One region of the Bradyrhizobium sp. GW821-FHT12B03 genome, then DNA from elsewhere that is predicted to be linked to it. Evidence: predicted binding sites of a transcription regulator. Region 1 holds the regulator's gene; the other holds the start of a gene.

What was found. Region 1 encodes PhoB, which activates phosphate uptake and scavenging genes when phosphate is short. Its sites were predicted from a motif close to TGTCATNNANCTGTCAT; they were not measured.
Region 2: AC1RUR_RS13075 (UDP-2,3-diacylglucosamine diphosphatase) is a predicted target of PhoB. The motif match lies at 1,744-1,760, and genes of this name have one in related genera.

Annotation. Positions count from the first base shown of each region.
Region 1 is NZ_JBXAQU010000004.1:220,624-235,614, reverse strand. It holds gene AC1RUR_RS10700 (polysaccharide deacetylase family protein) at 1-216, opposite strand, end outside; gene AC1RUR_RS10695 (OmpA family protein) at 382-1,776, shown strand; gene AC1RUR_RS10690 (hypothetical protein) at 1,779-2,081, shown strand; gene AC1RUR_RS10685 (lysylphosphatidylglycerol synthase domain-containing protein) at 2,532-3,587, shown strand; gene AC1RUR_RS10680 (ATP-binding protein) at 3,644-4,942, shown strand; gene pstS (phosphate ABC transporter substrate-binding protein PstS) at 5,087-6,100, shown strand; gene pstC (phosphate ABC transporter permease subunit PstC) at 6,244-7,233, shown strand; gene pstA (phosphate ABC transporter permease PstA) at 7,238-8,083, shown strand; gene pstB (phosphate ABC transporter ATP-binding protein PstB) at 8,080-8,901, shown strand; gene phoU (phosphate signaling complex protein PhoU) at 8,913-9,629, shown strand; gene phoB (phosphate regulon transcriptional regulator PhoB) at 9,652-10,359, shown strand; gene AC1RUR_RS10645 (GcrA family cell cycle regulator) at 10,579-11,088, opposite strand; gene AC1RUR_RS10640 (aspartate aminotransferase family protein) at 11,543-12,751, shown strand; gene argF (ornithine carbamoyltransferase) at 12,751-13,686, shown strand; gene AC1RUR_RS10630 (Hsp33 family molecular chaperone) at 13,918-14,937, shown strand.
Region 2 is NZ_JBXAQU010000005.1:313,059-328,049, reverse strand. It holds gene AC1RUR_RS13080 (glycosyltransferase family 4 protein) at 1-908, opposite strand, end outside; gene AC1RUR_RS13075 (UDP-2,3-diacylglucosamine diphosphatase) at 908-1,720, opposite strand; gene thiD (bifunctional hydroxymethylpyrimidine kinase/phosphomethylpyrimidine kinase) at 1,934-2,734, opposite strand; gene AC1RUR_RS13065 (PAS domain S-box protein) at 3,034-4,977, shown strand; gene AC1RUR_RS13060 (Lrp/AsnC ligand binding domain-containing protein) at 5,238-5,483, shown strand; gene AC1RUR_RS13055 (PqqD family protein) at 5,573-5,998, shown strand; gene AC1RUR_RS13050 (hypothetical protein) at 5,995-6,987, shown strand; gene AC1RUR_RS13045 (glycosyltransferase family 2 protein) at 6,994-7,674, shown strand; gene AC1RUR_RS13040 (nucleotidyltransferase family protein) at 7,649-9,280, opposite strand; gene AC1RUR_RS13035 (c-type cytochrome) at 9,423-10,349, opposite strand; gene AC1RUR_RS13030 (CHRD domain-containing protein) at 10,504-10,923, shown strand; gene AC1RUR_RS13025 (VF_A0006 family four-cysteine protein) at 11,087-11,476, shown strand; gene AC1RUR_RS13020 (cystathionine gamma-synthase family protein) at 11,486-12,769, opposite strand; gene AC1RUR_RS13015 (hypothetical protein) at 12,824-13,000, shown strand; gene AC1RUR_RS13010 (c-type cytochrome) at 13,093-13,539, opposite strand; gene AC1RUR_RS13005 (xanthine dehydrogenase family protein molybdopterin-binding subunit) at 13,744-14,991, opposite strand, start outside.

The sequences.
Region 1 (14,991 bases):
GCGCGAGCGCAGGTGGGACAGTGTCGCGCGCAGGAAGTCCGGGGTCACTTCGAGATGCCGGTTCGGCTGGAACGCGACCTCGCGGGCCGGCCGCACGTGATGCAGCATGAAAATGGCGCCGACGCCCGACAAAAGCGGGCGCAACAGGTGGTGCGCCCCGCTGAAATAGAGTGCTCCCAGCCCGGCGCGGATGACGTTGTTACGGAGTTGTTTCATGACCGGCTGGCCGACCCCTGGCATTCCGCCCTCAACTTAGGGTGACACCCTTGAAGAAAAAGTTATTCCAATTGTTCACGCGTGGTCCTTGGAAGGGCCCCATTTCCGGTTTGACAGCCTGCCAAGGGTTTGTTTTGTCTCCGGTTCCAGAGTTCGGGTCGTCGAATGCAGAAGCTTTTCAGGTGGGCCAGCAAATGGTGGCCAGGGCTCATCCCCCTGGCCGTCATGTGGGGATTTGCGGCCTGGAATAACACCTTGCCGGTCGAGGCGGACCTGTCCGCCCGCAGCTCGGCGGCGCTTAAGGATACCGTTCTGGACAAGACCCGGATCGCGGTGGACGGCCGCGACGTCAGCCTGGCCGCGGACGCCTTTTCCGAGGAAGGGCGCCGCGACGCCGTAATGGCGGTCGAGATCGTCCCCGGCGTGCGCCTGGTCGACGACCGGACCCGCCTCGTGGCCGAGGCAAAACCCTTCGTCTGGAACGCCGAGCGTGACGTGGTGAGGGTGACGCTGTCGGGCTCCGCGCCCCTGCCGTCGATGAAGGCCCGTCTGACCGAGGCGGCGCGCAAGGAGGTCGGCGGCGTCGAGGTGGCCGATCAGATGGGTCTGGCGCGCGGCGCGCCGCCGCGCTTCGAGGCTGCCGCGATGCTGCTGCTCGACCAGATCGGCAAGCTCAAGGACGGCAAGATCACGATCTCCGACACCAAGGTCAATCTGTCGGGCATGGCGCGCGACCTCGGCGGTCGCGAGGCGATTGCGGCTGCGCTGAAGAATTTGCCGGAAGGGTTCTCGATCGCCGCCAACGACATCAAGGCGCCGCCCTACATCTTCCAGGCCTACAAGGACCCGGTGGCCGCGACCGTGACGCTGACCGGCTATGTTCCCGACAACAATGTCCATGCGGCGATCGCAACCAGCGCCTCGCGAAAATTCTTCAACGAGAAGGTCGTCGACAATCTCAAGGCCAGCGTTGGCGCCCCCGGCGCCTTCAATCCCGCTGTGGTCGCGGCGCTCGGGGCGTTGTCGCGGCTGTCGACCGGCACGCTCGTCGTGTCCGATCGCGAGGTGAAGCTGTCGGGCGATGCGCTTTATGAGGGCGCCGCCAACGACATCCGCGCAGGCCTTGGCAAGGACTTTCCGAAAAACTGGCAGTACAAGCCGGAAATCACGGTGAAGCCTGCGGCAGGCCCGGTCGACGGCACCGTCTGCCAGCAATTGTTTTCCGAGCTTCTGACCAAGGGCAAGATCCGCTTCGCAACCAAGCGCGCCGACATCGATCCGGATTCCGCCGGCATTCTCGATCATCTCATCGAGACCGGGCTGCGCTGCCCCACCACCAATATCGAGGTCGCCGGGCACACCGATTCCGACGGCGAGGATTCCTTCAACCAGGCCCTCTCGGAGAAGCGCGCGCAGGCGGTGATCGATTATCTGGTCAAGGCCGGCCTGCCCGCCAGCCGCTTCACCGCGGTCGGCTACGGCAGCACGCAGCCTGTCGCCGGCAACGACAGCGACGACGGCAAGGCGCAGAACCGCCGCATCGAATTTCTGGTGAGGTGATGATGCCCTATCTGGTCTCGTTTCACATGGGTTGGTTGATCGGCTCGCTGCTGCTGGGCTTTTGCATGGGGTGGATCTCGGTGGTCCAGCGCGGCAACGGCACTTCGAAAGTGACCGCGCGCTGGCTTGCCGTGCTCGCCGTGGCGCTGGTCGCGGCCTCCGTGGCGCATGTGGTCCCCGGTCGCTTCGGCTACTGGCTCGACCTCGGCCTCATCATGTTCGCCTGCTACCTGGTCGGCTGCACCATCGGTGCCTGGCTGCGCGACCGGGTGGTCTCGCGCACCGCGCCGCCGGCCGCCCGGTGATGTTGCCATGCACCCTGACCATTGGGGCGCGGGGCCTGCTGCAGGGGCCTTTCGGGACATCGGAAAATCCGTGCACAACGGCCGGTTCGCCCCTCTTTCAACGGGCGGGCGCGGACCATAGATTGATTTCGGCTTAAGGCGTGACGGAACATTGTGCGGCCGAAATCATCAAAACTTCACGGCGCCTGCGCAGGATTGCCATGGAGATTCGCGTCAGCCTTGCCGCCGAAAGCGCCAAACCGTGCATCAGGAGCCTGCAACCTGCCTAAAACATTGAAGGCACGAGTTTTTGTTCGAATTGGCGAATTCCACTCCGCCCCAAAACGCGCTAGTGGAGGGGCAGGGGGCATGCGCGATGCCGGAGCCGGCGGCGAGGATTCGTTGAGTGCCTGTGCGTCGTCCGCCTGTTCGCCGGCCGTCCTGGCCGCTGAAGCGTTATTCGAGGTCTAGATGCTGGAAGCCATACGCAGGGCGATGACGTTGCTGCGCCAGAAGCAAATCCTGCATAAGCTTGGAGTTGTGATCAGCGTCGCGGTCATCGGCATCGCTTGCTATGTGCTCTACCACATGCTGCGCGGCATCGACATGAACGAGGTGATCGAGGCGATCAAGAGCACCGAGCCGAGCCAGATTGCGATGGCGGCGCTGTTCGTGGCCGCGGGCTATTTCACGCTGACCTTCTACGACCTGTTCGCCGTGCGCGCGATCGGCCACGCCCACGTGCCCTACCGCATCAACGCGCTCGCCGCCTTCACCTCCTATTCGATCGGCCACAATGTCGGCGCCAGCGTCTTCACCGGCGGCGCGGTGCGCTACCGCATCTATTCGGCCTATGGGCTGAACGCGATCGACGTCGCGAAGATCTGCTTCCTCGCCGGCCTGACCTTCTGGCTCGGCAATGCCGCGGTGCTCGGCCTCGGTATCTCCTACCATCCGGAAGCCGCGGCCTCGATCGACATGCTTCCGCCCTGGCTGAACCGGACGTTGGCGCTGATGATCATCGTGGCGCTGGTCGGCTATGTGGTCTGGGTCTGGACCCAGCCGCGTGTGGTCGGCCGCGGGCCCTGGACCGTGGTGCTGCCGGGCGGCCCGCTGACGCTGCTCCAGATCGCGATCGGCATCATCGACCTCGGCTTCTGCGCGCTCGCGATGTACGTGCTGGTTCCGGACGAGCCCAATCTGGGCTTTGTCGTGGTCGCGGTGATCTTCGTTTCGGCCACCCTGCTCGGCTTTGCCAGCCACTCGCCCGGAGGTCTCGGGGTGTTCGACGCCGCCATGCTGGTCGGCCTCTGGCAGATGGACCGCGAGGAACTCCTCGGCGGCATGCTCCTGTTCCGCGTGCTCTATTATCTGTCCCCGTTCGTCATATCTGTAATCTTGCTGACGTTTCGCGAAGTTATCATCGGTGCCCGATCGAAGCGTTTGCAGCAGGCGGCGCGCAAGCTCGACCCCGGCCCGGCGCCTGAAGCCGTCTATGTGAGAGAGCGCAGCGACAGCGGCGCCTGACGGCGCCAAGTCTCAGGACAAGGCGTCAGGCCAAGCCCTTAGGAGAAGCCCGCCCGATGGCGATCGACGCCCCTTCTTCTCCCGCCGTGCAGCCCTGGTCCGACCGGCTGCGGCACTCGACGATCATCCTGATCGCCGCGGCGCTGGCGCTGTCGGTCGTGGTCTCGCTCGGCGAATTGTCGGCGCTGCACGCCATTGCCGTGTTCGTCTGCATCGCCGCCGCGGCGCTGATCCCCTGGCGGCTGCACGATCCTGCCGCCTCGCGCGATGATGTCGGGCGCATCAACCCGGTCGAGAGCGCCGCGGTGGCCGCGGTCGTCGCCGGCATGCCGGATCCGGCGGTGCTGCTCGACCGCGCCGGCCGCGTCATCCATCTCAACGCGGCCGCCGCCCAGCTCGCGCCTGCGCTGCGCAGGAACGAGCTCGCCCAGTTCGCGCTGCGCTCGCCGGAGATCATCACCGCGCTGCGCGAGTCGATCGCGACCACCGAGCCGCGGCGCGCGACCTATCTCGACCACGTCCCGGTCGACCGCTGGATGGAACTGATCATCACGCCGGTGCCGGTGCCGACCAGCTTCGGCGGCGCCGACAAATGCATGCTGATGACCTTCCATGACCAGACGCCGCTGCGCCGGGTCGAGGAGATGCGCGCCGACTTCGTCGCCAATGCCAGCCACGAGCTGCGCACGCCGCTCGCCGCGCTGTCGGGTTTCATCGACACGCTCCAGGGCCAGGCCAAGGACGACCCCAAGGCGCGCGAGCGCTTCCTCGGCATCATGCACAACCAGGCCACCCGCATGGCGCGCCTGATCGACGATCTGCTCTCGCTGTCGCGGGTCGAGCTGTCGGCCCATGTGCGGCCCGACACCCTGGTCGATTTGCTGCCGATCATCCGTCAGGTCGCCGACGGGCTCGAGCCGCTGGCGCGCGAGCGCCAGGTCGAGGTTGAGATCCATCTGCCGGAACCGCCGGTACTGATCGCGGGCGACCGCGAGGAGCTGCTCCGCCTGTTCGAGAATCTGATCGAGAACGCGCTCAAATACGGCGCCTCGGGCGGACGCGTCATCGTGTCACTGGCCCCCAGCGCGGCCCCTGACGGAACTCAGGAAATCCGGGTCATGGTCCGGGATTTCGGTCCCGGCATCGCGCCCGAGCACCTGCCGCGGCTGACCGAGCGGTTCTACCGGGTCGACGTCGGCGACAGCCGCCTGCAGGGCGGGACCGGGCTCGGATTATCGCTGGTGAAACATATTCTTAACCGGCATCGCGGCCGGCTTTTGATCGAAAGCGTGCCCAAGCAGGGCGCCACTTTCACCGCCTGTTTTCCCCAGATCAGGCCTGCGGTGGCAGCGTAAAACTCAAGCGTTTTCAATGGCTTGAGTATGTCATCCGACTGTCACGAAACCTTCGTAAAAGCACAGCCGACCGCTCCTAAAGGGGCGGCACGGGGAGCGCGATCGGGCGCTGATGGCGCTTCGCTCCCCTGTATGGAGACCAGCATGAATTTCATCAAAACGATCGTCGCTGCCGGCTTGGTCGCCGCATCGACGACGGCGGCCTTTGCTGCCGATATCACCGGCGCCGGCGCGACGTTCCCGTTCCCGATCTATTCCAAGTGGGCTGACGCCTACAAGAAGGAGACCGGCAACGGCCTGAACTACCAGTCGATCGGTTCCGGCGGCGGCATCAAGCAGATCCAGGCCAAAACCGTGACCTTCGGCGCCAGCGATGCCCCGCTCAAGGCCGAGCAGCTCGAGAAGGACGGCCTCGTCCAGTGGCCGATGGTGATGGGCGCCATCGTTCCGGTCGTCAACATCGAGGGCGTGAAGCCGGGCGAGATGGTGTTCGACGGCGAGACGCTGGCCAGCATCTATCTCGGCAAGATCACCAAGTGGGACGATGCCGCGATCAAGAAGCTCAATCCGAACCTGAAGCTGCCCTCGGACGCGATCACCGTGGTCCGCCGCTCCGACGGTTCGGGCACCACCTTCAACTTCACCAACTATCTCTCCAAGGCCAGCGCGGACTGGAAGAGCAAGGTCGGCGAGGGCACCGCCGTCGAGTGGCCGGTCGGTGTCGGCGCCAAGGGCAACGAGGGCGTCTCCGGCAACATCGGCCAGACCAAGAACTCGATCGGCTATGTCGAGTACGCCTACGCCAAGCAGAACAAGCTGACCTACGCTGGTCTCGTCAACAAGGCCGGCAAGCCGGTGCAGCCGACCGTCGAAGCCTTCCAGGCGGCCGCCTCCAACGCCGACTGGGCCAAGGCGCCCGGCTACTACGTCATCCTGACCGACCAGCCCGGCGAGAAGTCCTGGCCGATCACGGCGGCGACCTTCATCCTCATGCACAAGGATGCCACCGACAAGGCGGCCTCGCAGGAAGCCATCAAGTTCTTCCGCTGGGCCTTCAAGAACGGCGGCAAGGCGGCCGAAGAGCTCGACTACATCCCGATGCCCGAAGGCGTCGTGACCCTGATCGAGAAGACCTGGGCTGCCGAGATCAAGAGCTAAGCGCTTCTGTCCCGGACTGGCGCCGGGATGTCACAAGACCTCCGCTCCGGATCGGCCATCGCGCCGCATCCGGGGCGCAAGACCAACAACAAGACCGACAGCAAGCGTATATAAAACGGGTACAGGGGATCGGCGTGGCAGAGATGGCCGTTCAGAGCGATGTAATCGACGACGCCGGACCGTATGATCGCGCCAAGGCCTTGAGCGCGTTCAAGCTCGGCGACGTCACCTTCTACTGGATCACGCGGCTCTCCGCGATCTCGGTGCTGCTGATCCTCGGCGGCATCATCATTTCGCTGATCGTCGGCGCCTTCCCGGCGATCAAGGAATACGGCCTCACCTTCCTGTGGACGCAGCGCTGGGCGCCGTCGGCGGATCCGCCCGTGCTCGGCGCGCTCGGACCGATGTACGGCACGCTCGTCACCTCCTTCATCGCGATGCTGATCGCCATTCCCGTGGGTCTCGGCATTGCGATCTTTCTCACCGAGCTCTGTCCGCAATGGCTGCGCCGTCCGATCGGCATGGCGATCGAGCTGCTCGCCGGCATTCCCTCGATCATCTACGGCATGTGGGGCTTCTTCGTGCTGGGGCCGTTCCTGGCCAACACGTTCCAGCCCCTCATGATCAAGATTTTCGACGGCGTTCCTGTGCTGGGCGCGATCTTCGCGGGTCCCCCGTCCTATCTGAGCCTCTTCAACGCCGCGCTGATCCTCGCCATCATGGTGCTGCCCTTCATCACCTCGATCTCGGTCGACGTGTTCAAGACGGTGCCGCCGGTGCTGAAGGAAGCCGCCTACGGCGTCGGCTGCACCACCTGGGAAGTCGTCCGCAGCGTGGTCATCCCCTACACCCGCGTCGGCGTCATCGGCGGCGTCATGCTGGCGCTGGGTCGCGCGCTCGGCGAGACCATGGCGGTGACCTTCATTATCGGCAACTCGTTCCGGATCTCCTCCTCGATCTTCGCGCCGGGCACCACGATCTCGGCGGCGATCGCATCCGAATTCGCCGAGAGCGACGGCCTGCACCAGTCCGGCCTGATTCTGCTCGGCCTCTTGCTGTTCGTGCTGACGTTCTTCGTGCTCGCGGCAGCGCGGCTGATGCTGATGCGGCTGGAAAAGAAGGCGGGGAACTAGCGCCATGAACCCGATCTATGCACGCCGTCGCCGCAAGGACTTCGTCATCCGTGGACTCTGCATGGCCGCCGCCGCCTTCGGCGTCACCTGGCTTGCGCTGATCCTGATCACGCTGCTCTACAACGGCATCGCCGGCCTGAACCTGGAGCTCTTCGTCGCGGACACGCCGCCGCCGGGCTCGACCGAAGGCGGCCTGCGCAACGCCATCGTCGGTTCGATGATCATGACCGTGCTCGGCGTCGGCATCGGCGCGCCGCTCGGCCTGTTCGCCGGCACCTATCTCGCCGAGTACGGCCGCAACGACAAGCTGACCTCGGTGATCCGCTTCATCAACGACATCCTGCTCTCGGCGCCCTCGATCATCATCGGCCTGTTCATCTACGGCGCAGTGGTGGTGCCGATGCGCGGCTTTTCGGCGATCGCAGGCTCGCTCGCACTCGCCGTCATCGTCATTCCGGTGGTGCTGCGCACCACCGAGGACATGCTGCTGCTGGTGCCGAACGCGCTGCGCGAGGCGGCCTCCGCGCTCGGCCTGCCGCGCTCGCTGGTGATCAAGCGCATCGCCTATCGTGCTGCCCGATCGGGTCTCATCACCGGCGTGCTGCTCGCGACCGCCCGCGTCGCCGGCGAGACCGCGCCGCTGCTCTTCACCGCGCTGTCGAACCAGTTCTTCAGCCTCGGCCTGAACAAGACGATGGCGAACCTGCCGGTCACCATCAACAACTTCGTCCAGAGCCCCTATGCCTATTGGAAGCAGCTCGCCTGGAGCGGCGCGCTGCTGATCACGATTACCGTGCTTGCCCTGAACATTGGCGCGCGCATCCTTGGCGCCGAGAGGACCGCAAAATGAGTGAGCTTTCCGTATCGATGAGCGCGGCTGGTGGTTTGCCGCAGGCAGCGGTATTGCCCGAGGCCCCCGCCAAGGTGACGGTGCGCAACCTCAACTTCTATTACGGCGAGCACCACGCGCTGAAGAACATCAACCTGACGCTCGGCACCAACCGCGTCACCGCGTTCATCGGCCCGTCCGGCTGCGGCAAGTCGACCCTGCTGCGCATCTTCAACCGGATGTACGACCTCTATCCGGGCCAGCGCGCCACCGGCCAGCTGATGCTCGACCAGACCAACATCCTCGACGGCAAGCTCGACCTCAACCTGCTGCGCGCCCGCGTCGGCATGGTGTTCCAGAAGCCGACGCCGTTCCCGATGACGATCTACGAGAACATCGCCTTCGGCATCCGCCTCTATGAGAAGATCTCGAAGTCCGAGATGGACGGTCGCGTCGAGAAGGCGCTGCGCGGCGGCGCGCTGTGGAACGAGGTCAAGGACAAGCTCAACGCCTCCGGCCTGTCGCTCTCCGGCGGCCAGCAGCAGCGTCTCTGCATCGCCCGTACCGTGGCGGTGCGGCCTGAAGTGATCCTGTTCGACGAGCCCTGCTCGGCGCTCGACCCGATCTCGACCGCCAAGGTCGAGGAGCTGATCCAGGAACTGTCCGAGAACTACACGATCGCGATCGTCACCCACAACATGCAGCAGGCGGCCCGCGTCTCCGACAAGACTGCCTTCATGTATCTCGGCGAGCTGATCGAGTTCGACGACACCAGCAAGATCTTCACGTCGCCGAGCGATCGGCGCACGCAGGATTACATCACCGGCCGGTTCGGCTGAGGAGACGGGACATGGGTTCTGAACATACCGCAAAGGCCTTCGACACCGACCTCCAGGAACTCACCCGGCTGGTCGCCGAGATGGGCGGGATTGCCGAGCGCATGATCGTCGATTCCGTCGACGCGCTGATCCGCCGCGACGTCCCGCTCGGCCAGCGCGTCGTCGCCACCGACACCGAGCTCGACGCGCTGCAGAAGCGCATCGAGGAGCGCGCCGTGCTCACCATCGCCCGCCGCCAGCCGATGGCGGTCGATCTGCGCGAGATCGTCGGCGCCATGCGCGTTGCGACCGATCTCGAGCGCATCGGCGACCTCGCCAAGAACATGGGCAAGCGCGTCGCGGCGCTGGAGACGGACTTCCATCCGCTCAAGCTGTTCCGCGGCCTGGAGCACATGACCGACCTCGTGCAGCAGCAGGTCAAGTCGGTGCTGGACGCCTATGCCGCGCACGATCTGCCGGCGGCGATGGCGGTGTGGAAGGGCGACGAGGAAGTCGACGCCATCTGCACCTCGCTGTTCCGCGAGCTCCTCACCTACATGATGGAGGATCCGCGCAACATCTCGTTCTGCATCCATCTGATGTTCTGCGCCAAGAACATCGAGCGGATCGGCGACCACGCCACCAACATCGCCGAGACCGTGTTCTACATGATCGAGGGCCAGGCGATCACCGACAAGCGGCCGAAGGGCGACATGACGACCTTCGCCACGACGGTCCCGAATACCTGAAGACGCAAGGAGCGACGACACCATGGGCGCACGCATTATGGTGGTTGAGGACGAGGAAGCTCTCACCGAGCTTCTCCGCTACAACCTCGAAGGCGACGGCTATGACGTCGAGACGGTGATGCGCGGCGACGACGCCGACACCCGCCTCAAGGAGCACATCCCCGATCTGATCGTGCTGGACTGGATGCTGCCGGGCCTGTCGGGCATCGAGCTGTGCCGGCGGCTGCGCACCCGGCCCGAGACCAAGCAGCTCCCGATCATCATGCTCACCGCGCGCGGCGAGGAGAGCGAGCGGGTGCGGGGTCTTGCGACCGGTGCCGACGATTACATCGTCAAGCCGTTCTCGGTGCCCGAGCTGCTGGCGCGCGTGAAGGGCCTCTTGCGGCGCGCAAGCCCGGAGCGGCTCGCCACGGTGCTCGCCTATGGCGACATCGAGCTCGACCGCGACAAGCGTCGCGTCGCGCGCTCCGGCCGGCCGATCGATCTCGGCCCGACCGAATATCGCCTGCTGGAGTTCTTCCTGGAGCATCCCGGCCGCGTGTTCTCGCGCGAGCAGCTGCTCGACAGCGTCTGGGGCCGCGACATCTATATCGACGAGCGCACCGTCGACGTTCACATCGGCCGTCTGCGCAAGCTGCTCAATCTCGGCCGCGAGCAGGACCCGATCCGCACGGTGCGCGGCGCGGGTTACGCGCTGGACGACCGTTTCGCGAAGGCGGAGCAGACGTAAGGTTTGCGAGTTGATTTAGCGGGCCGCAACCGCACTCTCCATGTCGTCCCGGCGAAGGCCGGGACCCATACCCACCGAACGTGGTTTGGCGAAGACGCGGAGTTGGCCTTTTGCTCAGCCATTGAACTCGGTGTTTATGGGTCCCGGCCTTCGCCGGGACGACATCGAGTTTGCAGGGCCGCCATTGCGGGACGGCCGTCACTTGATCTCAGCTCAAACTCACCGCGAGGGCTTCGCCGGCGCCCGCCGGCGGTCCGCCGCCGGTTGATACGCCACGCGCGAGTGCTGGGCGCAGTAGGGCAGGCCTGAGAGCGCCTTGCCGCCGCAGAAGAAGAAGTCCGGGCTCGAGGGATCGCCGACCGGCCAGTGGCAGGTCGCCTCGTTCAATTCCAGCAGCGACAGCCGCTGGCTCATCGGCACCACGTTGTCGTAGGTGACCGGTTCGGCCTCCACCTCGACCTCGAAGGCCTGCGCCAGCGCGGTGTTGCCGCGTGCGATCGGGCGGCTCACCCGCATCATGTGCTGTGCGGGACGCGCCTTGCGCGGCCGGGGAGCCGCCGATGAGGGGCTCTTGGCGCGGCCGGACAGGCCGAGCCTGTGCACCTTTCCGATCACGGCGTTGCGGGTCACATTGCCGAGCTCTGCTGCGATCTGGCTGGCCGATAATCCGGCCTCCCAGAGCTTTTTCAACTGCTCGACGCGATCGTCGGACCAGGTCAAAACCGTCATTGCACCCTTTCCCTCGCCGTGCGGCTGCCATCCTGGCGCCTCGCGGCGAATGCCTAAGCCTCGAAAAACCCGTGCCGTCAGAATCCCTTAAGGCTCGCCGGGCGCGCCGATAACGCCCGAACGTCTACGCCGGTACATGAGGACTTAGAGGATCAGAACCGCTGCACGAGATGTCGTATCTGACAAGCCAAACGCTACAATATGGCGTGACTCACGCGCAAGAGTCCGCCGACTCGCTTCCACATGTTCCGTGGCCAAAACCCCGCAAATTCGGCACCGCAAGACTACGGATTCAGCGTTTCGCGAGGCTTTCGGGCGGCATTGACACCCGTTCTACCCGGCATAAGATAGTGACGCGTGCCGCCCTTAAAAGGCGGCACGTTTCGTTTTCCGGGCCGGTCAGGGTGCGTTGCGCAATGCACGCTCATGCCGTCCGCAACATCAAGTGACCGTCATGACGAACAGCGCAGCGCCGCATTTGCTCCCCGTTTTCGCCAGGGCCGACCTCGGTTTCGAGCGCGGCGAGGGGTGCTGGCTGATTGCAACCAATGGCGATCGTTATCTCGATTTCACCTCGGGCGTGGCGGTGAACGCGCTCGGCCATGCCCATCCCGTGCTGGTCAAGGCCCTGCAGGAGCAGGCGACCAAGCTCTGGCACATGTCGAACCTGTTCCAGAGTCCGGACGGCGAAAAGCTCGCCGTGCGCCTGTGCAACGAGAGCTTTGCGGACTTCGTGTTCTTCTGCAATTCCGGCGCCGAAGCGCTGGAGGGTGTGATCAAGCTGGTCCGCCATCATCACTTCTCGAAGGGGCATCCGGAACGCTACCGCATCATCACCTTCGAAGGCGCCTTCCACGGTCGTACGCTGGCGACGCTGGCCGCGACGGGATCTGCAAAATATCTCGAAGGTTTCGGCCCGCCGATGGACGGTTTCGACCAGGTCCCGCATGGCGACCTCGAGGCCGTGAAGAAGGCGATCGGCCCGCAGACCGCGGGCATCCTGATCGAGCCGATCCAGGGTGAGGGCGGCGTGCGTTCGGCAACGCCCGCCTTCCTCAGGGCGTTGCGCCAGCTCTGCGACGAGAAGGGCCTGCTGCTCGCGTTCGACGAGGTGCAGACCGGCATGGGCCGCACTGGCGATCTGTTCGCGCATCGCCGCACCGGCGTCACACCTGACGTGATGTCGCTGGCCAAGGCGCTCGGCGGCGGCTTCCCGATCGGCGCGATACTGGCGACCGCGGATGCGGCTTCCGGCATGGGCCCCGGCTCGCACGGCTCGACCTTCGGCGGCAATCCGCTCGCGATCTCCGCGGCCAATGCTGTGCTCGACGTCATGCTCAAGCCCGGCTTCTTCGATCACGTCCAGAAGATGTCGCTGCTCCTCAAGCAGAAGCTCGCCTCCGTGATCGACCGTCACCCCGACGTTGTCAGCGAGGTGCGCGGCGAGGGCCTCCTGATCGGCATCAAGGCCGTCGTACCATCAGGCGATCTCGTCGCGGCACTGCGCGACCAGAAACTGCTCACGGTCGGCGCCGGCGACAACGTCGTGCGTTTCCTGCCACCTTTGATCGTCACCGAAGCCGAGATCGAGGACAGCGTCGGGCGGTTAGAGCGTGCCTGCGCCGCGATTTCGTCCAGTCAGACCAAGCGGGCGGCAAGCTGATGAGCAAGTCGCCCAATAAAGCACCGAAGCACTTCCTCGACATCAACGAGCTCCCGCTGTCGGAGCTCAAGAGCATGCTCGACGCCTCCACCGCCATGAAGGCGAAGCAGAAGGCGCATCAGCCGGTCAGGCCGCTCGAAGGCAAGACGCTGGCGATGATCTTCGAGCGCCCCTCGACGCGCACCCGCGTCTCGTTCGACGTCGCCATGCGCCAGCTCGGCGGCGAGCCGATCATGCTCACCGGCGCCGAGATGCAGCTCGGTCGCGGCGAGACCATCGCCGACACCGCGCGCGTGCTGTCGCGCTATGTCGATGCCATCATGATCCGCATTCTCAATCACGATGCGCTGCTCGAGCTTGCCGCCAACGCGACCGTGCCGGTCATCAACGGCCTGACGCGGCGCTCGCATCCCTGCCAGGTGATGGCCGACCTCATGACCTATCAGGAGCATCGCGGCCCGATCGAGGGCCGGACGGTGGCCTGGACCGGCGACGACAACAACGTTCTCGCCTCCTGGGCGCACGCCGCCGAGCGCTTCAAGTTCCAGCTCAATGTCGCGACTCCTCCGGAGCTCGCGCCGAAAAAGGCGATGCGCGATTTCATCAAGACGACCGGCGCGCCGATCGTGCTCGGCACCGATCCCGAGGCCGCCGTGAAGGGCGCCGACTGCGTCGTCACCGACACCTGGGTGTCGATGGGCGATAAGGAGGGTGAGCACCGCCACAACGTGCTCAAGCCCTACCAGGTCAATGCCAAGCTGATGTCGCTGGCCAAGCCCGACGCGTTGTTCATGCACTGCCTGCCGGCGCATCGCGGCGAGGAAGTCACCGACGAGGTGATCGACGGCCCGCAATCGGTGGTGTTCGACGAGGCCGAAAACCGCCTGCACGCGCAGAAGGGCATTCTGGCCTGGTGTTTCGACGCGGTGAAGTGACGTCAGTGTCGTCCCGGCGAAGGCCGGGACCCATACTGCGTGATCTATCGATGGTACGCGATATCAGTACCAGCGAAAGACTGACGACCAGTCTTCGTCAAATGTTGTTTTGTGGCTATGGGTCCCGGCCTTCGCCGGGACGACACCGAATTTGCGGCATCGTTCTGCGATCATAGATGCTCACAGAATGCCCCCTTCCATTTTCCACCCACCGACCCCAGATAGACGGCCATGGTTTCCCAATCCCCTGACATGAAAACCGGGCCCGAAGGCCCGGTTCGCGCACCATCCGCGGTTCCGATCGATGACGCCGTGCTGCCCTACGAGGTCGACGCGCTCGACGTGCGCGGCCGCCTGGTGCGGCTCGGGCCCGCGCTCGACGAGATCCTGACCAAGCACGATTATCCTGCGCCTGTGGGCAAGCTGCTCGGCGAGGCCATCGTGCTGACGACGCTGCTCGGATCGGCGCTGAAATTCGAGGGCCGCTTCATCCTCCAGGCCCAGACCGACGGTCCGGTGTCGTTCCTGGTGGTGGACTATCAGGCGCCCGATCGCCTGCGCGCCTATGCGCGCTTCGATGCCGAGCGCCTCGGTGATGCCCAAAAATCTGGCATGGACTCCGGCACGCTGCTCGGCCACGGCCATCTCGCCATGACCATCGACCAGGGCCCCGACATGAGCCGCTACCAGGGCCTGGTCGCGCTCGACGGTGGCAGCCTGGAAGATGCCGCCCACGAATATTTCCTGCGCTCCGAGCAGATCCCGACCAAGGTGCGCCTCGCGGTCGGCGAGGAGTGGCGCTCGAACGACGGCGGGAAGCATCGCTGGCGCGCCGGCGGCATGCTGATGCAATTCCTGCCGAAGGCGCCGGAGCGCGCGCGGCAGGCCGATCTGCATCCCGGCGATGCGCCCGAAGGCATCGAGGTGCACGCTGTCGCCGAAGACGACGCCTGGGTCGAGGCGCGCTCGCTGATCGAGACCGTCGAGGACGTCGAACTGATCGACCCCGAGCTGTCCGGCGAGCGGCTGCTCTACCGTCTCTTCCACGAACGCGGCGTGCGCGTGTTCAATCCGCTGTCGTTGAAAGCGCAATGCTCCTGCTCGCGCGACGCTGTCGCGTCCATGCTCAAGAGCTTCTCGCCTGATGACCGTGCCGCGATGGTCAAGGACGACAAGGTCGTCGTCACCTGCGAGTTCTGCTCGTCGGTGTACCATTTCACGCCGCACGAGGCGGGCGTCGAGGACGCGTAATTCGCAGAGGCTTGGCGAGCTCTCGTAGGGTGGGCAAAGCGACTTGTCCGCCAT
Region 2 (14,991 bases), on a different contig from region 1:
GAGATGTCGAGTGCCGCAAAGCAGGCATCGCGCAGATCGTGATCGAGCGCGCCGACCGGCGCGTCGCCGATCACGTCGCGGGGGCCCTTCACCGGGAAGGCCGCGACCGGCAGGCCGCTTGCGAGCGCTTCCAGCAGGACCAGGCCGAACGTGTCGGTCTTGCTGGGAAACACGAAGACGTCGGCGGCCGCATAGATGTCCGCCAGCGCCTCGCCGTGCTTCTCGCCGAGGAAGATCGCGTCGGGATAGGCCTCTTCGAGCGAAGCACGCGCCGGGCCGTCGCCGACGATCACCTTGGTGCCGGGCAGCTTGAGATCGAGGAACGCCTCGAGATTCTTCTCCACCGCGACCCGGCCGACCGAGAGGAACACAGGTGCCGGCAGGCAGAGATCGATGGCGCGGGGGTGGAACAGGCTCGTGTCGACGCCGCGCGGCCACAGCATGACATTGGCAAAGCCGCGCTCGGTCAGCTCGCGGGCGAGCGCCGGGGTTGCCGCCATCACGGCGCGGCTCGGCGCATGGAAGCGGCGCAGCGCCCGCCAGATCAGGGACTCCGGAACCGGCACCCTGGCGCGGACATATTCGGGGAAGCGGGTGTGGAAGCTGGTCGTGAACGGCAGCTTGCGCTGACGGCAATAGCGGCGGACCATCAGGCCGATCGGCCCTTCAGTCGCGACATGGATGCTGTCGGGACGCGCCTCTTCGATCAGCTTCGCGATCCGCGCTGGACGCGGCATCGCAAGCCGCACGTCGCGATAGCTCGGCATCGCAAAAGTGCGGAACGATTGCGGCGTCAGGAACGTGAATTCGACGCCGAACGTCTTGGCGGCATCAGCAAGCTTGGTCAGCGTCCGAACCACACCGTTGACTTGCGGGTGCCAGGCATCGGTCGCGACCAGGATGCGCATCAGGCAGCTCTTGCCGCGACCTGCGGGACAGCTGCCGGCTTCTGCACTTGATCGGCCCAGGTGATGATCTCGAAATGGCCGTCATCGTGCTCGACCAGCGCGGTGCAGCTCTCCACCCAGTCACCGCAATTCATGTAGCGGATGCCGCCTTCGTCACGGATCACGGCGTAGTGGATGTGGCCGCAGATCACGCCGTCGGCGTCGTGACGGCGCGCCTCGGCGGCGAGCGCCTGCTCGAACGCGCCGATATAGTTGACGGCGTTCTTGACCTTCTGCTTGGCCCATTGCGACAGCGACCAATAGGGCACTTTGAACATGCGCCGGAAGAAGTTGACGAAGCGATTCATCTGGATCGCGAAGTCGTAGGCCTTGTCGCCGAGATGCGCGAGCCAGCGCGCATTCTGCACCACGAGGTCGAAGATGTCGCCGTGGATGACGAGATAGCGCTTGCCGTCCACACCGGTGTGGACGGTGTTCTCGACCACGTCGATGCCGCCGAAATGCGTGCCGTAATAGTTGCGCAGGAACTCGTCGTGATTGCCGGGGATGTAGATCACCTTGGCGCCCTTGCGCGCCTTGCGCAAAAGCTTCTGGACCAGGTCGTTATGCGATTGCGGCCAGTGCCAGCTCGACTTCAGCGCCCAGCCGTCGACGATGTCGCCGACGAGATAGATGGTATCGGCGTCGTGGTAACGCAGGAAGTCCAGCAGAAGGTCGGCTTGAGAGCCGCGGGCTCCGAGATGAACGTCGGAGATGAACAACGTGCGAAAGCGCCTTTCAGGGCTCTCGTCACTCACATCGTAGCTTCCCATGCGCCAGCCTGTAACAATGTCCCGTGACAGGGGGATGACCAATTGAACCCTTGAGGCACCTTCAGATACGAATCACGCCCTGCCTCGCCCTCCCCGCGAATATCAGTCGCATGCGACAATCAGGCGACATGGCGCGGCAATGATTGTCCGCAAGAGCCCGGGGGGCCAGGGCCTCATTGGTTAACCGAGGGGGCCCGCCGCGCGACGCCGTCGTCAGTAGAATTTGTGGAAATGATGGACCGGCCCGTGGCCATGGCCGACGCTGAAGCGGTCGGCCGCCGCGATTGCCGCGCTGATCCAGGCCTTGGCGCTGCGCACCGCGGGCTCGAGACCCTCGCCCCTGGCCAGACCCGCCGCGACCGCCGAGGACAGCGAACAGCCGGTGCCATGGGTGTTCCTGGTGGCGACGCGAGGCGCGGCGAGCGCGATCGTTTTTTCAGCACTGACGAGATAGTCGATGCTCTCGGCGCCCTCGCCGTGCCCGCCCTTGATCAGCACCGCACGGCAGCCGAGCGCCAGCAGGCGGCGCCCCTGGCTCTCGATCTCGGCCTCGCTCACTGCAATGGGCTCGTCGAGCAGAGCCGCAGCTTCCGGCAGGTTCGGCGTGATCACCGAGGCCAGCGGCATCAGTCTGGTGCGCAGGGCGTTCACGGCTTCTGACGCCAGCAGGCGATCACCTGACGTTGCGACCATCACGGGATCGAGCACGATGTGGCGGGGCTTCCAGCGCGCCAGCGCGGCCGCGATCGCGTCGATGCTGGCGGCTTGGGCCACCATGCCGATCTTCACCGCGCCGACCTCGAGATCGGAGAACACCGCATCGATCTGCGCGGTGACGAAATCGGCCGGCACCGCATGAATGCCGGTGACGCCCTTGGTGTTCTGCGCCGTCAACGCCGTGATCGCGGAGGCGCCATAGACACCGAGCGCGGCAAAGGTCTTGAGATCGGCCTGGATGCCGGCGCCGCCGCTCGAATCGGAGCCTGCGATGGTGAGCGCCACGGGCGTCGTCATCGCCGGATACAGTCGCTTGAGAAGAGCACCGCCATGGCCTGTCCTAGCGCGACCACGGAACGCCAGCAAGCCGGTCCGGCCGCGGCAACGGTGATTCGCGACACCGCCGACGGGGCCAGGCGAATCAGGCGGAACCGCTTCGGCGCGGCATTGTCGCCCCGAATCGTGCGCAGGTTGCTAAATATAGCTACGGCCTTGGCCCTTGGCCTTCACACCGATGAGTGAGACGTTAGCGGGCTGAGCTAGCCTATCGGGGTGGAATTATGTGGGCCTTCTTCGAACGTCTCCTCGACTCCTCGATGCTTTCGCCGCACGGCATCTGCCTCTTGTGGGAGCCCGAACTGATCTGGCTCCACGTCGCCTCGGACGCCTGCATCGCCGCCGCCTATTTCTCGATCCCGTTCGCCCTTGCGATCCTCGTCACCAAGCGGCGCGACCTCAAATTCGGGTGGGTCTTCTGGGCGTTCGCGGTCTTCATCATGGCCTGCGGCCTGACGCATGTGCTGTCGATCTACACGCTCTGGGTTCCGATCTACGGCATCGAGGGCATGGTCAAGGCGGCGACGGCCATTGCGTCGGTCTTCACGGCCGGTGCACTCTGGCCGCTGTTGCCGAAGATCCTGGCGATCCCCTCCCCGTTCGAGCTCCGGCAGGTCCAGGCCGCGCTCGAGGAGGAGGAGACCAAGAACCGGGATGCAGCCCAGCTGCTCGGGCAGGTCCGTGAAACCCAGCGCGCGCTGCGCGAGAGCATGACGCGCCTTACCGCCGTCGTCGAGACCGCGGTCGACGGTGTCATCCTGTTCGACGCGCAAGCCCGCATTCTGCTGTTCAATCCCGCCTGCGAACGGCTGTTCGGCTATCGCGCCGACGAGGTCATGAACCGTGACATCGGCATGCTGATGTCCAACGAGGAGAGGTCCTCATCCACGGGTCGTGCGCAGCGCTTCGCAACCGGGGAAGCCGGCGGCCTGCGCAAGGACGGATCGACCTTTCCGATGGCTCTGTCGGTGGGCCAGGCGTGGCAGGACGGCGAGCTGGTCCATGTCGGCATCGTCCACGACCTGACCACGCGCAAGCTGACCGAGCAGCAGCTTCAGCAGGCGCAGAAGATGGAGACGGTCGGCCAGCTCTCCGGCGGCATCGCCCACGACTTCAACAATCTGCTCACCGTCATCATCGGCAACGCGGAATTTCTCAGCGACCAGCTCAAGGCCCGTCCCGACCTCAGGCGTTTCGCCGACGATATCTGCCTGTCGGGCGAGCGCGGCGCGGAGCTGACGCAGCGGCTGCTGGCGTTCAGCCGCCGCCAGCTGCTGCAGCCGCGGGCGATCGATTGCCGCGACCTCCTCGAATCTATGCACAAGCTGCTCAAGCGAACCCTGCGCGAAAACATCGAGATCACGACGGCGTTCGGCTCCGGCTCGATCCTGGCCTTCGCCGACCGCGCCCAGCTCGAATCCGCAGTCCTCAATCTCGCGCTCAACGCGCAGGACGCCATGCCATCAGGCGGGCATCTCACCCTGAGCACCGAGCTCACCGCGATCGACGAGGACTATCGCGCCCTTCACCCGGAAGTGGCGTCCGGCAACTACGCCCTGATCTCCGTCACCGACGACGGCGAAGGCATGACGCCTGACGTCATCGAGCATGCTTTCGAGCCGTTCTTCACCACCAAGGAGGTCGGCAAGGGCTCGGGCCTCGGGCTCAGCATGGTCTATGGCTTCGCCAAGCAATCCGACGGCCATGTCGCGATCTATAGCGAGCAGGGCCTGGGGACGACGGTCCGGATCTACCTGCCGCGCGCCGGCGCCGGACAATCACCGGCCGACGTGGTGGAGAGCGAGGAGGCAGCGCCGAGAGGCTACGAGACGATCCTGATCGCGGAAGACGATCCGTTCGTGCGCTCCTCGGCCATCCGCAGGGTGGAATCTCTTGGATATCGCGTCGTCGCCGCCGTCAACGGCAAGGAGGCGCTGCAGCGGCTGCGGACCGATCCTGGCATCGACATGCTGTTCACCGATATCGTGATGCCCGGCGGCATGAGCGGCTGGGAGCTCGCCGATCAGGCCAGGCAGCTTCGCCCCGGTCTCCCGGTCCTGTTCACCTCGGGCTACGCGCTGGAGACCCTGGTCGAGCAGGGCCGCGCGCGCGCACAATCGGTCGTCCTGACCAAGCCCTATCGCAAGGTCGAGCTTGCACAGCGGCTCAGGGACGCATTTGCCGCCGCGGCCGTGACCTCGTAGGGTAAAAGCGGTATTTGCACCCGGCCTGCATGTTTCGCGGCGATGCAGAGCATCGTCCGGAGACGCCCGCTTTAACGGGCTCCTCACCACGGGGGTTTGTTATCTCGCCGCGAAACGTGACCTCATCCTGAGGGCCCGCCGCAGGCGGGCGTCTCGAAGGATGGCCGCGCGCGGCTTATGCTCGGGGACGGCAAGTTCGCTTGCCAAGCCCTCCCCGTTTTGGCCTATTAGCCGCCAGATATGCCTTCGGAGTGACTGCAATGGTTCCCTTTTTCGTCCAGATCAAATGCAAGCTCGGCCAGTCCTACACGGTCGCCAATGCGCTCGCCGAAGCCGAGATCGCCTCCGAGATCTACTCCACCGCCGGCCATTACGACCTGCTGGTGAAGTTCTACGTCGACAACGACACCGACATCGGCCACTTCATCAACGAGAAGGTGCAGGTTCTGCCGGGCATCCAGGACACCCTCACCATCATCACCTTCAAGGCGTTCGGCCCGAGCTGACTGCCCGGAATTGGCGCAGGCCGCATGGTTGCGCCGCCGGGCGCCTATGCTAGCGTCCGGCGATTGGAATTGAACCTACCGAGCAAGTCATGGCCCTCACCACGTCGGTGCCGCTGCTGATCAGCCAGCAGTTTGATAGTGAAGTGGTCCTGGCCAACTATCAGAATGGCGTCTACTACAACCTCGACGGCAGCGCTGCGCAGGTCTGGCTCGGCCTCAAGGCCAACCGAACGGTTGAGGAGATCGGCAGCGCTCTCGCTGCCGCGACCGGCGGCGATGTGCCATCCATCACACAACAGGTGCAAGCCTTCGTCGACGGCATGCTGGCCGAAGGCCTCATCGCCGAAGGTCTCGCCGATGCGCGTGCCGACGCATGGGCGCCGGTGCTGTCGGGCGCATTCGTCGCCCCGGAATTCCAGCGCTTCGACAATCTGCGGGAGCTGCTGCTGATGGATCCCGTACACGACGCCGGCGAGGAAGGCTGGCCGCTGCGCGAGCCCCAAGAAACTAAATGAAGGCCAGCCGTCTCATCCGGCAGGAGATCGTCGCGGTCTTCGCCAAGATGGCGTCAGTGCCGGTCGAAACGCAGGCGCGCTGCGGCCCATTCGGCTTGCGTCTCGGCTTTGCCTCACAGGATTTGGCCGGCATGTTCCTGCCGGCCTACATCCAGGGCTCGCCGTCGACCGTCGATCTCGAGCTGCGCTTCGTCACCGCCGATCATCACGATCTCTCCGCGCTGGTGCCTGACGCCGCCGAGAAGCCACGGCTCCTGATCGAGGACGGCATCTATTCGGTATGGCAGCCTGCCGTCATTCCCGTGCTCTACGCCGTCGACCTCACGGCAAGACGCGGCATCGCCTGGCTGCCGAACGGCGAGGCGCCGCCCTGGATCCGCAGTCGTCCCGCGATCTCGCTGATCCACGCCATGATGCACGACACGCCCTGGAGCGCCGTCCATGGCGCGGCGGTCGGCGACACCTCGGGCTTCACCCTGCTCGCGGGCGAGGGACACAGCGGCAAGACCACGGCGGCACTGGCTTGTGCCAAAGCCGGCTGGCGCTACGCCGGCGACGATTTCGTCGCGATCAACAGCGAGACCGGCCAGATCGAGCCGCTGTTCTGCTCGGCGCGGCTGCGCCCTGCCCTCGTCGACACCTTCCAGAACTTCATCGGCCAAACCACAGCGGTCTCGGATTTCAACGGCGAACCGCGCCACGAACTAAGCCTTGCCGATCTCGGCGAGCGCATCGGCGGCGGCCGGCTGCGCGCGACCTTCATTCCCCGCCGGCGCGGCGCTGTAACGCCCGAATTCACGCCGGCGAAGCAGTCGGACGCGTTTCGCGCGCTGCTGCCGACCACGGCCTATGAGCTGCCGGGATGGCCGAACGAGATCGCCGGCAAGGTGGCGCGGATCGCAGGGCTCGCGCCGGTGTTTTTCGCCGACACCGGCACCGCACCGATGGAGATTCCGTCCGCCTTCGCCCGCCAGCTGGAACAACTCTGAGGCCGCATGCGCGTCTCCGTGGTCATCGCCGCCTGCAACGTCGAGGCCTACATCGCCGAGGCGATCGAAAGCGTGCTCGGCCAGACGGTCCCGCCCGACGAGGTGATCGTCGTCGATGACGGATCGACCGACGCTACGCGCGGCGTCCTCGACCGGTTCGGCGACCGCATCGTCGCGCTCACGCAAGCGAACAGCGGCCAGGCCGTCGCCGTGAACAAGGGCCTGGCGATGGCGCGCGGCGAACTGATCGGCTTCTGCGATGCCGACGATCTCTGGACGGCGCGCAAGCTTGAGAAGCAGCTCGCGCTGCTCGAACGTGACGGCGACGTCGATGCCGCCTTCGGCAAGGTGCAGCAATTCGTCAGCCCCGACGTGCCGGAACCGCACCGCGCGCGCCTTCAGCCGGCGGTCGAGATCATGCCGGGCGAGCTGAAGCAATGCATGCTGATCCGGCGCGCCGCATTGATGCGGATCGGTCCGTTCGACGAGACGCTGCCCGCGACCTTCTTCATCGCCTGGCTCGGCCGCGCCAAGCAGAGCGGGTTGAAGACCGCGCATGTCGACGACATCGTGGTCCGGCGCCGGCTGCATCTCGGCAATGGCGGCCGCACCAATACGGACGCACAAAATCTCCAGACGCTGCTGGCGCTGCGCAAGGCCATCAAGGCCCAGCGCGATCGGGAGTGAAGACCGGCACGCCGTTGACCGACACCGACGTCACGAGCAATCCGAGCAGGCGGTGGTCGATCGAATGGCCGATGTCCATCGGACGCCCTGTATCCAGCATCCGCAATGCGACGACGGCTTTCCGCCGGCCCTTGCCGACGATCTCCGCGTTCAGCGCGACCCTGAAGGGCATCGGATCGTTGCGCGCCGCCGTCATCCGCAACACCCGCCCCGTGCCGGCATAGGCCGCGAAGCGAAAGCTCTCCGTTCCCGGCGGCAGGAACGGGATCACCGCGAGCTCGACGGCCGCGGACGTCTGCGACCGTTCCTCGATCGGCACTTCGATGACCGCGAACTGGTGCTCCGTCCACCGCCCCTCGTCCTCCGGAATCGAGAAACCCCGTCCGAACCAGACCTCCTGTCCTCGCAGCGGATGCATCGCGTTCGCCGCCTGCCGCCAGACCCGCTTCAGGATCGCGTCCCGACGAAAAGGAAAGTGCACGATGCTGGCGTCGAACGCGGCCATCGCCGCGCCGGGCAGCCTCGGCCAGTCCGACCGCCGGAACGGCGACTTGAACTGCGCCCGGAGCGAGGCGAGGAAGCCGGCAAGGAAGTGCTGCCATTGCGAGCGCGCGGCCCGCGGCACCGACCGAACGGACAGCTCGACGGACTTTCCCGGCGGACCATAGCCCCACAGCTGCTCGACCAGACCGTCGGGCACGAGCGCGGGCATCTCCCGCGCGACGACGTCGAGCAATTGCGCCGCGAACAGGCTGCCATTGTGGCGCATCACGATCGAACGGAAGCGATCCCAATCGACCTCGCTGCCGTAGCTTTCCAGCACGTGGACGACCTCGAGCGCCCGGAACACCATCTCCTTCTGATCGGCAGGCTCCGGCCGCATCGCCGCGATCGCCAGCTGTTCGGCAAGGCCCGGGATCAGGACGTCATGGGTCAGCAGCCGCGCCGGCTCGGCCGTCCTGAACAACTCCTCGGTGAAATCCGCGTCATGGAGCCAGAAGATCGCGCGCCAGTGCAGATCGATGGCCCGGCCGAAGCCGGCCCGCGACATCGCAACGGCATGGATGTCGCGGTCGAGGTCGGACTCCGAGAACAGCTCGACCTTCACGCCGTGGCTGCGGAACGAGGCCTGCCGCAGCACGTCGATGGCGCGGAGCGCTTCGCTGCGGCGAACCAGGAGATCGTAATCCCCGGTCATTCGCTTCGCCATGTAGCCCTCGTCGCGCGCGAACAGCGCACCGCCCTTGATCAGCAGCGCCGCGATGCCGGCGCTTTCGAGCGCCCTGTTGGCCTCGACCAGATCGCGGACCCGCGTCGCGTTCGACAGCCAGACATGCTTGACGACGCCGCGCATCCGCTTGGTGTCGGCATCGACAATGCCGGCCCCGTCGACCGTGGCGACGAGCAGCGGCATGGTCCGGTACACGACTTCGTCGGCGGCTTCGAGCGGCTCGGCGGCGCGCCAGTCCCGATAGGCGTCGATCGCCGTCTGCCCCTGTCCGAGGGCGGCTCTGAACAGCGTCAGAAAACGCCCATGGAGCACGGTCGGAAGCTTTGCTGTGCCCGCCATCTCAACCGAACGGTTGAGCCGCAAGGCTTGCTGCATCCGGCCCGGCACAATCACGCGTCGAAACGGCCGGCACTATTCGCGCAAAGACCAGACAACCCATCGTGACGCAATTCCAATTCTCAACCGGCGGCAAAGGATGTGCGTGCGCTCCCTGCGTGTCAATTGGAAAGGGCCTGCGTCAGGTGCCGCCCTCCTTGCGTTTCGGTCGCGGCGGACCTTCCACCGGCGGCAACGACTTGAGGTAATCCGCCATCGCCGCGATGTCCTCGTCCGACAATTGCGAGGTGTTCTTGATCACACGCGTCATCGCGCCGCCGACGCTGTCGCCGTCGGGCAATTCGCCGGTCTTCAGGAGATAGGCGATGTCCTTCGCGCTCCACTCGCCAAGGCGCTTCTGCGTGACGTTCGGCACCCACCCCTCGCCTTCAGGATTGGGACCGCCGGCAAAGCGCTGCGCGGAGATGATGCCGCCGAGCGGATTGCGCGGGCTATGACATTCCGCGCAATGGCCGAAGCCGTTGACGAGATAGGCGCCGCGATTCCATTGCGGCGATTTGGTGCCGTCGGCGACGAACGGCTTGCCGTCCATGAACAGCAATTTCCAGATGCCGACATTGCGGCGGATGTTGAAGGGAAACGGCAGGTCGTGGTCGCGCGCCCTGCCGGACACCGGCGGCAGCGTCTTCAGATAGGCGAAGAGGTCGCGAACGTCGTCGATATCAGCCAGATGGTAGGACGTGTAGGGAAACGCCGGGAAGTAGTGCGTGCCCGCAGGCGACACGCCGCGCATCACCGCACCGACGAAATCGGTCTCGCTCCAGCGCCCGATGCCGTCGGCGGGATCGGGGGAAATGTTCGGCGCGTAGAAGGTGCCGAATGGCGAGCCGAGTGCCAGGCCGCCGCCGAGCCGCAAGCGGTCGGGCTGGTTGGGCACGGCATGGCAGGACGAGCAGCCGCCGACGTTGAAGATCTCCTGCCCGTTGGCAAGATCGGGCGCGCGGGGTGGCAACGGCACGGCCGATGCAGCCGGCGCCGACAGCCACCAATAGACGCCGAAGCCTGCAACGGCGGCCATCAGCATGACAAGAATTGTTCGTCGCAGCATCGAGGTATCCCATGGAGATCGGGCGAACTTACGGATTCGACCGTGGCCGTTCCAGCCACGAATAATTTAGATGGTCCGGCTGTAATGCGGGAATAAACTGAAAGGCGTACTGTTTGGAGATTGACAGCAATCAGACGTCAACAGGGAGAGACCCATGAACAGAGCCCTTTTTGCCACGCTGGCACTCGGAGCTGCCGTCGCGTTCGCCGCCCCGGCCAGCGCGGAGAAGCTGAAGGCTGTGCTGGACGGCAAGTCCGAAGTGCCCGCCACCACCAGCAGCGCCACCGGAACGGCCGATCTGGACTATGACGCCGCGAGCAAGAAGCTCTCCTGGAAGCTGACCTATTCGGGCCTCTCCGGCCCCGCCACCGCCGCTCATTTCCACGGGCCCGCCGAGGCCGGCAAGAACGCCGGCGTTGCGGTTGCGATCCCGAATGCGACGTCGAGCCCGGCCGAGGGTTCTGCAACGCTGACCGACGCGCAGGCCGCCGATCTGCTCGCCGGCAAGCTCTACGTCAACATCCACACCGCGGCGAACCCTGGCGGCGAGATCCGCGGTCAGGTGACGAAGTAGGCGACAAGGCTGCTTCGCTGCGGAAAGGCCGGGCGCTTGAGGGGGCGTCCGGCCTTTTCGATTCCGGCTGAAGTTCAAAGCCTCAGTTAGCTGTGCGACGACACCCACCATTGTGCCATCAACCTGACGCCTTATGATCGCCTCCAGAGCAACGAGGCGCAAGATGACCACTCCCTACGAGATTGATCCCGCCTTCTCCGGCAAATTATCGCCCCAAGGGGCCTGCCGGAAGCCTGCTCACGCACCATCGCAGATTCTGGCGGGCATTGTCGTTGCCGCAACCGTTCTCTCGGTCTCCGGACCGGTCGTCGCACAGACCGACATGGAAAGGCAGGCTCAATGCGAGCTGTCCGCCATCCGCGACACGCGATCGCCGCTGGCCGTGCAGTACATCCGTTCCGCCTGCAACTGGCTCGCGGTCAACGGCGACTCTCTGCTGAACGCATCCAGCAAGGGCTATTATGTCTGCCTGGTGCGGCAGCTCTCGGGCGCACAGGCCAACGAGGCCGCCGTAGCCATCATCTCGGCATGCCGCACGTCGAATCCACTTTGAGCGCCGCGCTCAGGCCGCGTGCAGCGCCTGCCCGAGATCGGCGATCAGATCCGACGGATGCTCGATGCCGATCGACAGGCGGATCGTGGAATCGAGCACGCCGATCTTCTGGCGGATGTCGGCGGGAACGCCGGAATGGGTCATCGTCGCTGGCAGGCTGGCCAGCGATTCCGTGCCGCCAAGGCTCACCGCCAGCTTGAGGATTTGCAGCGCGTTGAGGAATTTGACCGCGGCTTCCTTGCCGCCGACGATGTCGAACGAGAACGTGGAGCCCGCCCCCAGGCACTGCCTTGCGAAGACACGCCCGGCCGGCGAAGCCTCCTCATGGTGCCCGAGATAGTGGACTTTCGCCACCTTGTCGTGGTCGCGCAGGTAGTCCGCCACGAGGCGCGCGTTCGCATCGGCCTTTTCCATCCGCAGGCTCAGCGTCTCGAGCGAGCGGTTGATCATCCAGCAGGAATGCGGATCGAGCTGGGTGCCGATGGCGCCGCGCAGCGCCTTGATGCCCTTCATGATCGCCTTCGAGCCGAGCGCGGCGCCCGCGATCAGGTCGGAGTGGCCGCCGACGTACTTCGTCAGCGAGTACAGCGAAAGATCCGCGCCGTGCTCGATCGGTCGCTGAAACACCGGCCCGAGCAGCGTATTGTCGCAGGCGATGATCGGCGTGTGTCCCTGGGCCTTTCCGACCGCGTCGGCGATGCGGCGGATCATCGCGATGTCCACCAGGCCGTTGGTCGGATTGGCCGGGGTCTCGATCAGGATCATCGACACCCGGCCCTTTCCCATCGCCTCCTCCGAGGCCTGCTTGACCGCCGCTTCATCAACACCATCAGCGAAGCCCACCGCGCCGATCGACAGGCGTGCAAGCGTGTTCGTCAGCAGGGTTTCCGTCCCGCCATAGAGCGGCTGGGAGTGCAGGATGACGTCGCCGGGACGAACGAAGGCGAGGATCGTGGTTGCGATCGCCGCCATGCCGGAGGAGAACAGCGCACAGCTCTCGGTGCGCTCATAGACCGCGAGCCTGTCCTCGACGATCTCGCTGTTGGGATGGTTGAAGCGCGAATAGACGAGCCCTGCGCCCATGCCTTCCGGCGGCTCGCGCCGGCCGGCGACGAAATCGAAGAAGTCCTGCCCGTCCTCGGCGGTCCTGAACACGAAGGTCGAGGTCAGGAACACCGGCGGCTTGATGGCGCCTTCCGACAGCTGCGGATCATAGCCATAGGTCAGCATCAGCGTTTCCGGATGCAGCATATGGTTGCCGATGTGGGTCTTGGACGGAAACGGTTTCACCATGGCCTGTCTCGCTGTTCTTGCTTCGTTGCTCGCCGCGTTCGAGCCTTCGCGGCGATGAAGCAATCTGAAGCGGATGCGCTGGTTCCGACAGCTCACGCCAACGCCGCCGCGGTTGGCGTGAAGATAGCTGCTCCGGCGGCGATCCGTCAGGGCTTGCGAACAGAATTTCCTGATGTTGTCGCAACAAAAAAGCGGCTGCTGTCGCAACCGCCGTTTCGTATCGGCCTGTAGCCCGGATGGAGCGTAGCGCAATCCGGGACGGACGATCAGCTTGGATAGACTTCCCGGATTTCGCTTCGTTCCATCCGGGCTACGAGCTCCGCTCAGCCGTTCTTCACACGGAACGTCTCGTGGCAGCCGCCGCATTCCTTGCCGACGGCGGGGAAATTCGCCTTGAGCGAATCCAGATCCTTGATCTTGCCCTTGGCCTCGGCAACGACCTTGGCGAAGCTCGCGATCTTCGCCTCGAAGCCGGCCTTGTCCTCCCAGACCTTCGGCGAGGCGAAGTAGTCGCCCTCGGGCTTCATGCCCTTGGCGCTGTCCGGAAACAGGGCCGGCAGCTTCTTGGCGGTATCCTCGAACTGCGCTAGGGCGGTGTCCACCGTGGCCTGGTCGTAGGGCTTCTCGCCCTTGACGATCGCCGACACCGCGCCGGCATTCTTGCCGTTGCCCTTCATGAGGGCCTGGACCTCCTTGACGGAGTCCTGCTGCGCCCAAACCGCACCCATGCCGAGCAGCAGCGCACCCCCGACAACCAACACTCGCTTCATTCGCAAAATCCCTTTCCCTGATGCAGGATCGTGCCGACCCCTCAATGGGCCAACACCGCTTGGCAGATTTCATTCCACCCAAGATGCGACGATAAATCGTCGCACCTTGGATTGTTCGTTGGGCCCGCGAAACGCGTTCCGCGTTTGCCCCGCAAAACGCGTTCCGCGTTTGCCCCGCAAAACGCGTTCCGCGTTTGCTTGGGATCACAGGCTGTGGCGGCGATGGTGCTCGTTGATGGCGATCCACACCCGCTCCGGGGTTGCCGGCATGTCGATGTGGTCGATCTTGTATTCGCGCCAGAGGCCGTCGACGATGGCGTTGACCACCGCCGGACAGGAGCCGATCGCACCGGCCTCGCCGGCCCCCTTCACGCCCATCGGGTTGGTCTTGCAGGGAACGTTGTTGGTCTCGAACACGAAGGACGGGCCATCCGCCGCGCGCGGCAGCGCATAGTCCATGTAGGTGGCGGTGATGAGCTGCCCGTCGGTGGCGCCATAGACCACCTGCTCCATCAAGGCCTGGCCGATGCCCTGCATGGCGCCGCCATGCACTTGCCCCGCCAGCAGCAGCGGATTGAGCGTCTTGCCGAAATCGTCGACGATCACGTAGTTGACGATCTTGATGATGCCGGTCGCCGGATCGATCTCGACTTCCGCGACATGGGTGCCGTTGGGATAGGTGCCGTCGGCGCTGGCGAAGGTCGCGCTGCCTTTCAACTTCGAGGGATCAACGCCGGGCCGCTTGGCGAGATCGGCGAACGAGATCGAACGGTCGGTGCCGGCGATGCGCACGATGCCATCGGTGATCTCGAGATCGCCGGCGCTGGCTTCCAGCGCCTGCGCCGCGATCTCCTTCAGCTTTTGCCCGAGCTCGCGCGTGGCACGCTCGACGCTGACGCCGCCGGAGGGAATCGAGGCCGAGCCGCCGGTGCCGAGGCCCGTGGCTATCATGTCGGTGTCGCCCTGGTGGACGTGCACGCGCTCGGGCGCAACGCCGAACTGCTCGGCGACGATCTGCGCATAGGCCGTCTGATGGCCCTGCCCGCTCGACTGCGTGCCGATCAGCACGGTGACGTCGCCATTGGGGTCGAGCCGCACATTGGCGGTCTCCTCGCCCATGGTGCCGCAGACCTCGACATAGCTCGCAAGGCCAATGCCGCGGATCAGACCGTTCTTCTTGGCCGCCTTGGCGCGCTTTCCAAATTCCTTCCACTCGGCGATCTCCATCGCGCGCTTCAGATGCGCGGCGAAGTCGCCGGAATCGTAGACCTTGCCCGTGGCGGTCTTGTAGGGCAGCGCCTTCGGCTGGATGAAATTCTTGCGGCGGATGGCGTCCGGCGTCATGTCGAGTTTTCGCGCGCAGGCATCGACCAGGCGCTCGATGACATAGGCGGCCTCAGGCCGGCCCGCGCCGCGATAGGCATCGACCGGCACGCTGTTGGTGAAGATGGT